Regions from separate parts of the Paenibacillus sp. J22P51 genome, predicted to be linked through region 3. Evidence: predicted binding sites of a transcription regulator. Region 3 holds the regulator's gene; each other region holds the start of a gene.
What was found. Region 3 encodes NrdR, which represses ribonucleotide reductase genes. Its sites were predicted from a motif close to AACACNATATATNGTGTT; they were not measured.
Positions count from the first base shown of each region.

Region 1: the regulator NrdR is predicted to act here: its motif matches at 1,763-1,780, upstream of nrdI (class Ib ribonucleoside-diphosphate reductase assembly flavoprotein NrdI).
Region 2: the regulator NrdR is predicted to act here: its motif matches at 1,072-1,089, upstream of AC58QC_RS01715 (adenosylcobalamin-dependent ribonucleoside-diphosphate reductase).

Region 1 is NZ_JCAUAZ010000011.1:2,555-5,836, reverse strand. Features, by position in the region: gene mug (G/U mismatch-specific DNA glycosylase) at 1-291, shown strand, start outside; gene serC (3-phosphoserine/phosphohydroxythreonine transaminase) at 371-1,459, shown strand; gene nrdI (class Ib ribonucleoside-diphosphate reductase assembly flavoprotein NrdI) at 2,052-2,411, shown strand; gene nrdE (class 1b ribonucleoside-diphosphate reductase subunit alpha) at 2,398-3,282, shown strand, end outside.
Region 2 is NZ_JCAUAZ010000001.1:503,974-507,255, reverse strand. Features, by position in the region: gene dat (D-amino-acid transaminase) at 45-875, opposite strand; gene AC58QC_RS01715 (adenosylcobalamin-dependent ribonucleoside-diphosphate reductase) at 1,165-3,282, shown strand, end outside.
Region 3 is NZ_JCAUAZ010000001.1:827,167-830,448, reverse strand. Features, by position in the region: gene coaE (dephospho-CoA kinase) at 1-160, shown strand, start outside; gene AC58QC_RS03200 (lytic transglycosylase domain-containing protein) at 157-738, shown strand; gene AC58QC_RS03195 (alpha/beta-type small acid-soluble spore protein) at 841-1,050, opposite strand; gene nrdR (transcriptional regulator NrdR) at 1,162-1,641, shown strand; gene AC58QC_RS03185 (hypothetical protein) at 1,925-2,113, opposite strand; cyclic di-GMP riboswitch class I at 2,156-2,254, opposite strand; gene AC58QC_RS03180 (hypothetical protein) at 2,339-2,512, shown strand; gene htpG (molecular chaperone HtpG) at 2,566-3,282, opposite strand, start outside.

The DNA.
Region 1 (3,282 bases), on a different contig from region 3:
GTGTCACGCCCCTCACTGACAGCAGCGGAAATCACCGCAGAAGAGTACCGTGAGGGCAGACGCATTTTAAAAGAGAAAATTGAGACCTACCGACCTAAGGTTGTTTGCTTCGTAGGTAAGGGCGTTTACGAGCAGTATAGCGGCCGCAGAGGCATTGCGTGGGGGGAACAACCGAGTCCGATGGTAGACGGCGTTATTGATTATGTATGCCCGTCTTCCAGTGGACTTGTGCGGATGAAGCTGGAGGAAATGGTTGCGATTTACAGTGGTATTCTAGCTGCTCTTGTATAGCTTGTTTGAGGTTTTACTTGATGCTTGAACAGAATATTGCTATCATAGCCATAATACAAAAGCAAAGGTGTGGTCACTCATGGGAAACAGGGCCTTTAACTTTAACGCAGGGCCTGCGGCGTTACCGCTCGAAGTACTTCAAAGAGCGCAAGAGGAGTTTGTTGATTTTAAGGGTATCGGCATGTCCATCATGGAAATTTCTCACCGTAGTGCGGAATATGAGCAAGTACATAATGAAACGCAAGAATTGTTGAAGCGTATTTTTGGCATTCCGGCAGGATACCAAATTCTCTTCTTGCAAGGTGGGGCAAGCTCCCAGTTTGCAATGATTCCAATGAATTTCTTGAAACCTGGTAAAGTTGGCAGTTACGTACTTACTGGCGCATGGGCTGAGAAGGCTGTGCAAGAGGCTGCTCTATTTGGCGAAGTGTCGATTGCAGCTAGCTCTAAGGAACAGAAATTCATGAAAATCCCGGATTTGAGTGAAATTAACATTCACCCGAATTCCGCTTATCTGCATGTGACTTCCAACGAAACGATTGAAGGGGCGCAGTTCCAAAGCTACCCGGATACAGGGAATGTCCCTTTGATTGCCGATATGTCCAGCGATATCCTGAGCCGCCCGGTCGATGTGTCGAAGTTCAGCATGATCTATGCGGGTGCACAGAAGAATCTTGGACCGTCTGGTGTGACGGTTGCCATTATCAAAGAAGATTTGCTGCAGGATCTGCCGAAAACAATTCCGACCATGCTGCGCTACGAAACGCATAGCAAAAACAACTCCCTATATAATACGCCACCGGCTTATTCCATTTATATGGTGAATCTGGTACTGAAATGGATCGAAGAGCAAGGCGGATTAACGGTGATTGAGAAGAATAATGTAGAAAAAGCGGGCCTCATTTATAGCGCTATTGATAGCAGCAATGGTTTCTTCCGTGGACCAGTAGATCTAGGCAGCCGTTCTACAATGAATATTACGTTCCGCTTGCAAGATGAAGAGCTGGAGAAGAAGTTCATTAAAGAAACAGAACAGCAAGGCTTTGTTGGACTCAAAGGTCACCGAAGTGTGGGTGGTTTACGTGCTTCTACTTATAACGCGGTACCTAACGCTTCATGTAAAGCGCTCGCTGATTTCATGACGGACTTCCAACAACGCAACAGTTAATCAAAAATAAATTAAGCTATTCATGGCACCCTCGTGTGCGCGTGAATAGCTTTTTTTTGTTGGAGGCATGAGTTATCGTTCGAAGGGATTGAAGGTCTGTAGAAGGTCTCTGAGAAGGTTTAAAGACGTTTTTTGAGAGAGGAGTAGAAACTAGATATAGTGGGTGATTAAGGTCCTAGTCATTTCGACATTTCCGAAAAAATCAAGTAAAAATTGAAAATATTTTTTCTAAACCCATCGAGCCACGCCCCGTCTAGGATTAGGTGTTTTGGAAATGTAAATAGGTCGTTTTGCTCGTTGACAAACACAATATATTGATATAAATTTGAATCTATCAACTAGATGTCGTGATAAAAAGCGAATTGCGAGATTGCTAAACGAAGGCTCAAACCGAGCCGTAAATCAAGTGAAACCGCAGGTTTAGAGCTTTTTTGACCGCTAACGGAGTAGGTAAGAAAACGCAGATTCTGTCGATTAAGGTTAAGCTGCACCACGTATGACAGACGATAGAATTTGAATGTTCACTACATATAGGTTACCCGCAAGTGAAGGCACAAGAAGAGAGAATTGAGAATGATAGGAGACGGAAGCTATGTTGATTGCTTACGATTCGAAGACTGGAAATGTTCGCCGTTTTATTGCGAAGCTCCAGATGCCCGCGGTTCAAATAGAGGAAGCGATGACGATGGACGAGCCTTTCGTGCTCGTGACATATACAACTGGTTTTGGCCAAATTCCTCCCAAGGTAGCTTCTTTCCTAGAAAGCAATTCCTCTCGTCTTCAAGGCGTAGCAGCTAGCGGTAATCGCAACTGGGGAGACGGCTTCGCCAAAAGCGCAGATACAATCTCAGCGCTTTACGATGTTCCCGTATTAACCAAATTTGAATTATCAGGCACCAAAAATGATGTAGAACGATTTGTTCAGGGGGTACAGGCAATTGCGGCACATTGAACTTAATAATGAATTAATGCAACGCGGTACGGATGGTTTTTTTCAATTAGAGAAGGATAAAGAAGCTGTTGAAGTGTTCATGAAGGAAGTCCACAGCAGAAGCCTCACATTCCCCGATACCTCTTCGAAGGTTCGTTATATGATCGACAATAACTTCTACGAAAACGTTTATGACAAATACACCGAAGCTGAAGTTGACAGCGTGTATCAAGTGGCACATGACAATAAATTCGAGTTCGCATCGTATATGGCAGCTTCGAAATTTTATACAGATTACGCTTTACGCAGTGATGATAAGACGTTATACCTGGAGCATTTCGCTGATCGCGTAGCGATTGTGGCCCTGTACTTGGGGCGCGGAAACGCGGAGACAGCACGAGTGCTTGCCGTATCCATGATGGAGCAGCGCTTGCAGCCAGCGACACCGACATTCCTGAACGCAGGCAAGAGTCGTCGTGGTGAATTGGTATCTTGCTTCTTATTAGAAATGGATGATTCCTTAAATTCCATCAACTATGTGTTGGCTACATGCATGCAGCTTTCCAAAATTGGCGGCGGTGTAGCCGTGAATTTATCGAAGCTTCGTGGGCGCGGTGAAACGATTAAAGGCGTTGAGGGCGCAGCCAAAGGTATTATTCCAGTCCTTAAGCTTATGGAGGATGCGTTCTCCTATGCGGATCAAATGGGTCAACGCAAGGGCTCAGGCGCGGCGTATTACAACATTTTTGGCTGGGACGTATTGGAATTCCTAGATAGCAAGAAAATTAATGCGGATGAGAAATCCCGTTTAAAAACTCTCTCAATTGGACTTATTGTTCCGAATAAGTTTTATAAGCTGGCGGAGGAGAATAAGCCTCTACATGTTTTCGCG
Region 2 (3,282 bases), 320 kb from region 3:
GGCCGAGGGCTGCCCGTTTGACGTTGAAAATGGGGGGCTTCCTTCTAGTTAAGGAAGGTTCTTTCAAATTCGGCTTGAAGCTTCTGGGTAATTGGCCCAGGTGTACCTGTACCGATGGCTTGACCATCGATTTGTAAGAGCGGTGTGATTTCCACGGTCGTACCTGTGATGAAAGCTTCATCCGCTTGCAGCAGCTGCTCAGTAGTGAAGGTTTCTTCTTTAATAGGAAGATTGAGTGAATGCGCTATGCGCAATACGACAGCTCGAGTAATGCCGTGTAGAATTAGATGATTGGCCGGATGGGTGTAAAGAATTTCATCCTTGACGATCATCAGATTCGAGGCACTGCATTCTGTCACCGTTCCTTCACGATGCAGCACGACTTCTTGCACGCCATGATCAAGCGCAGCTTGCTTTGCAAGGACATTGGGGAGCAGATTCAGCGTTTTGAGATCGCATCTTAGCCAGCGAATATCCAGTTGTGTGATGGCTTTGATGCCATTTTGAATCGTAGCTAGCGGACGTTTTACTTCTGAACAGTATGCCAGCAGAATCGGGTCAGCCTGAGCAGGGAAGGGATGAGCACGTGGCGCCTCTCCTCGGGTGATTTGCAAATAAACTGTGCCTTCGATGAGGTTATTATGCTGGATAAGCTTGCTCAGAATGTCTATGATTTCATCACTCGTATACGGTAAAGGTAAGCGAACTTCGCTGGCAGTTCTTTGGAGACGTTGCATATGGGCGTCAGTTTCATAGAGGTGTCCATTGTAGACGCGAAAAACCTCATATATCCCATCACCGAAATAATACCCGCGATCGTCGGGCGAAATCAGTACGTCCTTTTTATGTACGAATTCATTTTTATAAAAATACATGTGGGTGCGCTCCTTTGAAAAAAATATTAATGGAACATATGTTCTAAAAAATGGCTTCATGTGGTATCCTACTTATAGGTTAACAAAGGAAGAGTTGCGCGTCAAAGCTAGCAAATTTGGTTTTAGATTAGGAATTCGTATTTTTAGGACTTTTGCCAATGGTTGAACCATATCTTGTGTAGTATAATGTTTTGGTAATACCAGATATTGTGAATTGTAGGCTATCATTTCTTGCAGTTCGTATCTTAATTGCAGCTGAAAATGCAGTTTATTGGGAGGCTTATGAATCATGGGGAAAGTTTACGAGAGTAAGAAATTGGATGGTTTGAGTGAGAAAATCTTTTTGGATCGGTACGCACTAAAAAATGCGGATACGAGCCACGCAAAAGTAGGGGACACGGTCCTTGTTCTAACGAAGGATGATCCCAAATTCCCTGCCAAAGAGGTTGGCGAAATTATTAGTCGTGATGGTAATATCGTGAAAGTTCGAACTCGCAGTGGGGAAACAGTTGAATCTGCAGTTGAGAAGCTAACGTTAAATATGGAGAAAACGCCGGAAGAAATGTGGGATCGCTTGGCAGGCGCTATGGCATCTGTTGAGAAAACACCGGAAAAGCGTCAAGAATGGACGGATAAATTCAGATACATTCTGAATGACTGGAAGCTTGTACCAGGGGGGCGTATTGCTGCTGGTGCTGATGCAAGTGATGAATTAACGCTATTTAACTGTTACGTTATTCCTTCACCGAAGGATAGTCGTGGTGGCATTATGAGCACGTTGAGTGAAATGACGGAAATTATGTCGCGTGGTGGCGGCGTAGGGATTAACCTATCGTCCCTTCGTCCGAGACGTTCCGTTGTTAAGGGAGTAAACGGGTCTTCTAGCGGTGCTGTTTCTTGGGGTGGGCTTTTTAGCTATACAACTGGCCTGATCGAGCAAGGGGGAAGTCGTCGTGGCGCATTGATGCTGATGATCAATGATTGGCATCCTGATTTGGAGGATTTCATTACTGTGAAGTCCACGATGGGGCAAATTACGAACGCGAACCTATCCGTGTGCGTAAGCAACGGCTTCATGAAAGCTGTGAAGGAGGATTTGGAGTGGGAACTTGTTTTCCCAGATACGACAGATCCTGAGTACAATGAGTTATGGGACGGCAATTTAGATGCTTGGAAAAAGTTGGGCAAGGCTGTTAAGCCATATCGTACTGTACGTGCTCGGGAAGTATGGCACTCGATCATTGAATCCGCTTGGAAATCAGCTGAGCCTGGTGTTGTCTTCTTGGAATATTACAATCAAATGTCCAACAGTTGGTATTTCAATCCTATTATTTGTACGAATCCATGTGGGGAACAGGGGCTTCCAGCTTGGGGCGTTTGCAACCTGTCTGCAATCAATCTTTCTAAGTTCTATGATGCCGAGAACCACGATGTTGATTGGAAAGAATTGGCTACAGTCGTACGCTATTCCACGCGTTTTCTTGATAATGTCATTGATAAAACACCTTATCATTTTGAAGAGAATCGGGCGAATCAACAAAACGAACGTCGTGTAGGTCTTGGTACTATGGGACTTGCTGAACTGATGATCCTATTGAAAATTCGTTACGGCAGTCCAGAATCATTAGCATTCTTGGATAAGATTTATGGTTTCATGGCCAGAGAAGCTTATCTTGCTTCAGCTGAGATTGCGGGTGAGAAGGGATCCTTCCAAGCTTTCATTGAAGATAAATTTATGGAAAGCGGCTTTATGAAGAAGATGACCAGCGTCTATCCGGAAGTTGGCGAAGCGATTCGTCAGCATGGGATGCGTAACGTCACTGTGATTACACAGGCGCCAACGGGAAGTACAGGGACGATGGTTGGCACATCGACGGGAATCGAGCCATACTTTGCATTCGAATACTATCGTCAGAGCCGTCTTGGTTTCGATAAACAATATGTGCCGATTGCGCAGAATTGGAAGGATGCGAATCCAGATCAGGAACTGCCGGATTACTTCGTTACATCGATGAGCTTGTCCGCCGAAGATCATATTCGTGCGCAAGCAGCGATTCAAACTTGGGTAGACAGCTCGATTTCGAAGACGGCTAATTGTCCTGCTGATTTCACCGTTGAAGAAACGAAGCGACTCTATGAACTGGCGTATGATCTAGGCTGTAAAGGTGTGACCATCTATCGCGATGGAAGTCGTGATGTCCAGGTGTTGAGCACGAGCTCGGATAAGAAGGATGAAGTGAAAGTTGAGGCTCAGCCGGAAGTAGCTCCAGTAGCTGTCGCGGCAGAGGCTGTTGTGGAAAAGGAAAGCTTCGCTTCTATTTCTGGCAAACTAGCAGTGAACGTGGACGCCAAGACGGAACAAGTCTTCGATAAGCAATACAAGCGCCGTCCGCAAATTCTGCGTGGC
Region 3 (3,282 bases):
AGACGGCTTGTCAGCAGAGACAGCACAGCTTCGGCTCGATGCTCAAATGTCAATCGAAGAGAAGCGAAAGCTAGCGGATATTGTCATTGACAATAGCGGTACTTGGGAAGAAACCAACATGAGGGTAGAGCGGTTCTGGATAGGGAAGGGATTAGCATGACGTTCTTTCGGAAAAAGCGCATGTTTGCTCTTTTACTCATCGGATTTGTTATGATCCTCTTCATGAATAGCGCAATTATAGGAAGAAAGCTATACCCGATCTACTTTCAGCAGGAGATTAGACAGAGCGCGGCGAAACACAATATAGATCCGTTCCTAATTGCAGCCATTATTCGGGTGGAAACGAATTATCAATATCATTTAGAATCGAGAAAAGGGGCATTAGGGCTCATGCAGCTTATGCCTGACACTGCCGATTGGATTGTAGAATCTTCAAATTTAGGGCCTCATACGCAAGAAGATTTGCTTCGTGTGGATATTAACATTTATTTAGGGTCATGGTATGTGAATTGGTTGATCAAGCATTATAATGGGAATTTAGTCTATGCAATTGCGGCTTATAATGCTGGTCAAGGCAATGTGAATAAATGGAAAAACAATGGTGTTTGGGACGGTTCAGAAGCGAATATCAGCGATATTCCATTTGGTGAAACTCGTCATTATGTACAGCGAGTCCTTTATTACTATGAAAAGTATACGAAGCTTTACACGGAGCAATGGCATGGTGAGGTTGCCTAATGGTTTCCCAGATAAAACAAAGAAGCATTGGACTAGCTCCCGGGGGAGCGAAGAGTCCAATACTTCCTGTTGGGCAGAATCACGAGCTGGGTTGGTTCAAGATTACTTGAATTGACCTGCTAGAGATTGTTCTGCGATTTGTACCAGGCGACGAGTAATGCTACCACCAATAGAGCCAGTGTCACGAGAAGTCATGTTGCCATAGTAGCCATCTTGTGGGATAGCAATACCAAGCTCTTGAGCTACTTCGTATTTCAACTGATCCAAGGCTGCATTAGCTTGTGGAACGACTAAAGTATTGTTTGAACTCATGTCTGTTCACCTCCTTGTCGGTTGGTAAATCTATTGTGTGCAGAACATCAAAGTTCAAGACATGTAACATCTGGTAAAGGTATTTCCAAGAGAGAAAGGAGATGAAAGCGAATGAAATGTCCGTTCTGTGACCATTCCGGTACGAAAGTGCTTGATTCCAGATCTGCCAATGAGAATAAATCCATTCGTCGGCGCCGTGAATGCGAGAAATGCGCAAGAAGATTTACGACCTTTGAAATGGTAGAAGAAACACCGTTAATTGTGATTAAAAAAGATGGAAGTCGGGAAGAATTTAGTCGTGAGAAAATTTTACGGGGCTTAATTCGCGCTTGTGAAAAAAGACCTGTTTCCATGGAGCGGCTAGAGATGCTCGTCTCCGAAGTCGAAATGCAGCTGCGTACAACGGCTCATGCCGAAGTCGATAGCCTTGGCATTGGTGAAATTGTGATGGAGCAATTGTACCCTGTCGATGAAGTGGCCTACATTCGCTTCGCCTCTGTATATAGGCAGTTCAAGGACATCAACATGTTTTTGAAGGAGTTAACGCAAATATTGGGAAAGCATGACGCCGGCCTACTCCGGGATAAATAAGTAGCACCTGATCGAAAACAAAAGCCGTTTCGCCTCGTAAATGGATCATGAGGCGAAGCGGCTTTCTATGTTTTACTTTTTAGAAATTCAGATGGTGACACAAATTGCTTTGTTTTTTTTCGAAATGTGACAAAAAATAAACAAAAGACAGAGGAGATCCCGCTGTCTTTTGCTGCTTCATGACGGAGAAGTCAATAAACACGCCACCTCACGACTTTTGAAAAAAAATTAATCGCATGACATCAACCGACTGTATTTTTGAGAGCGATAAGGCATAATTCGTTTATTGAGTGCGTTTGTCCAGTTCACTTCGAAGAAACTGAATAAACCGGATGGCTTCCTCAGGTGTTAATACGTTGTTATCAAATGAAAAGGAGAACATGTCCAAAAGTTCGCTCTCAGGGAGATGCAAATTATCGATTAATTGCTTCACGTCTAAACTCATATTGCCGTCAATAACCATTTTATTCACGATTTATATTCCTCCTTTGTGATACTGTAATTATCGGATGGAGGCGGTATCTGGCTGACATATTGGCGAATAGGTAGTAATACCAAATTAGTCCCTCTAGCTTTGCGTCACCACTTTTCAGTGGTTTTGCCTTTATCATGCCGATAAACGTTTATATGAAAACTATATCATAGGTTAGGTTTGACTTGCTATTAATTACATTAATTCGAAGGATGGTTGAAGCATATGTCCGTCAATAGCCCACAATCCAGTAAAAATATTTATGAATTGGATATTGTTAAGGTTGCGGAGGCGCTTGGTATTGATCAAGCTCGCTTACTCGCTTATGTTTATTCTCGACCAGAAGCCATTCACGCCTATGTGGAAACTGAACCTGTATCCCCTTCGGATCCTACCTAACCGTAAATAAAAAGCACCGCAACCATGAAGTTGCAGTGCCTGCATACATAAAATTAAACCATTATTTTACAAATGTCGTTCGTGAATTCAACTGGATCCTGCAACGGCAGACCTTCGATTAGGAGGGCTTGATTGTACAAAAGCGCAGTGTACAGGTTCAACTTCTCTTTATCTTTCTCGAAGGCGTCCTTCAAGGAAGCGAAAACATCATGATTGATGTTGATCTCTAAGACTTTCTCTGCCTTGACATTCGGATTGTTCGGCATGGCATTCAAGATTTTTTCCATCTCGATGGTGACATCGCCATCTGTGGATAAGCATACTGGATGCTTTCTCAGACGCTTGGAAGCTTTGACGCTCGTTACTTTACCAGCCAGTAATCCGTTCATGTAGTCGAACAGATCTTGGTTTTCCTTTTTATCAGACTCGGAATCGTTTTGGTTATCCTCTACATCAATACCTAGATCCCCGCTTGAAACAGATCTAAATTCCTTCTCTTTGTAGGCCATAATCATTTTGATTGCGAACTCATCAATATCATCCGTAAAGTACAGAATCTCGTAGCCTTTATCTGTGACAAGCTCAGTTTGCGGAAGTTTATCGATTCTTTCCATTGACTCACCGGAAGCATAGTAAATATACTTCTGGTCTTCCGGCATTCTCGATACATACTCGTCCAATGTGACGAGCTTTTTCTCCTTGGAGGAGGAGAACATCAATAGATCCTGCAGAAGCTCTTTATGCGTACCGTAGTCGCTGTAAACACCGAA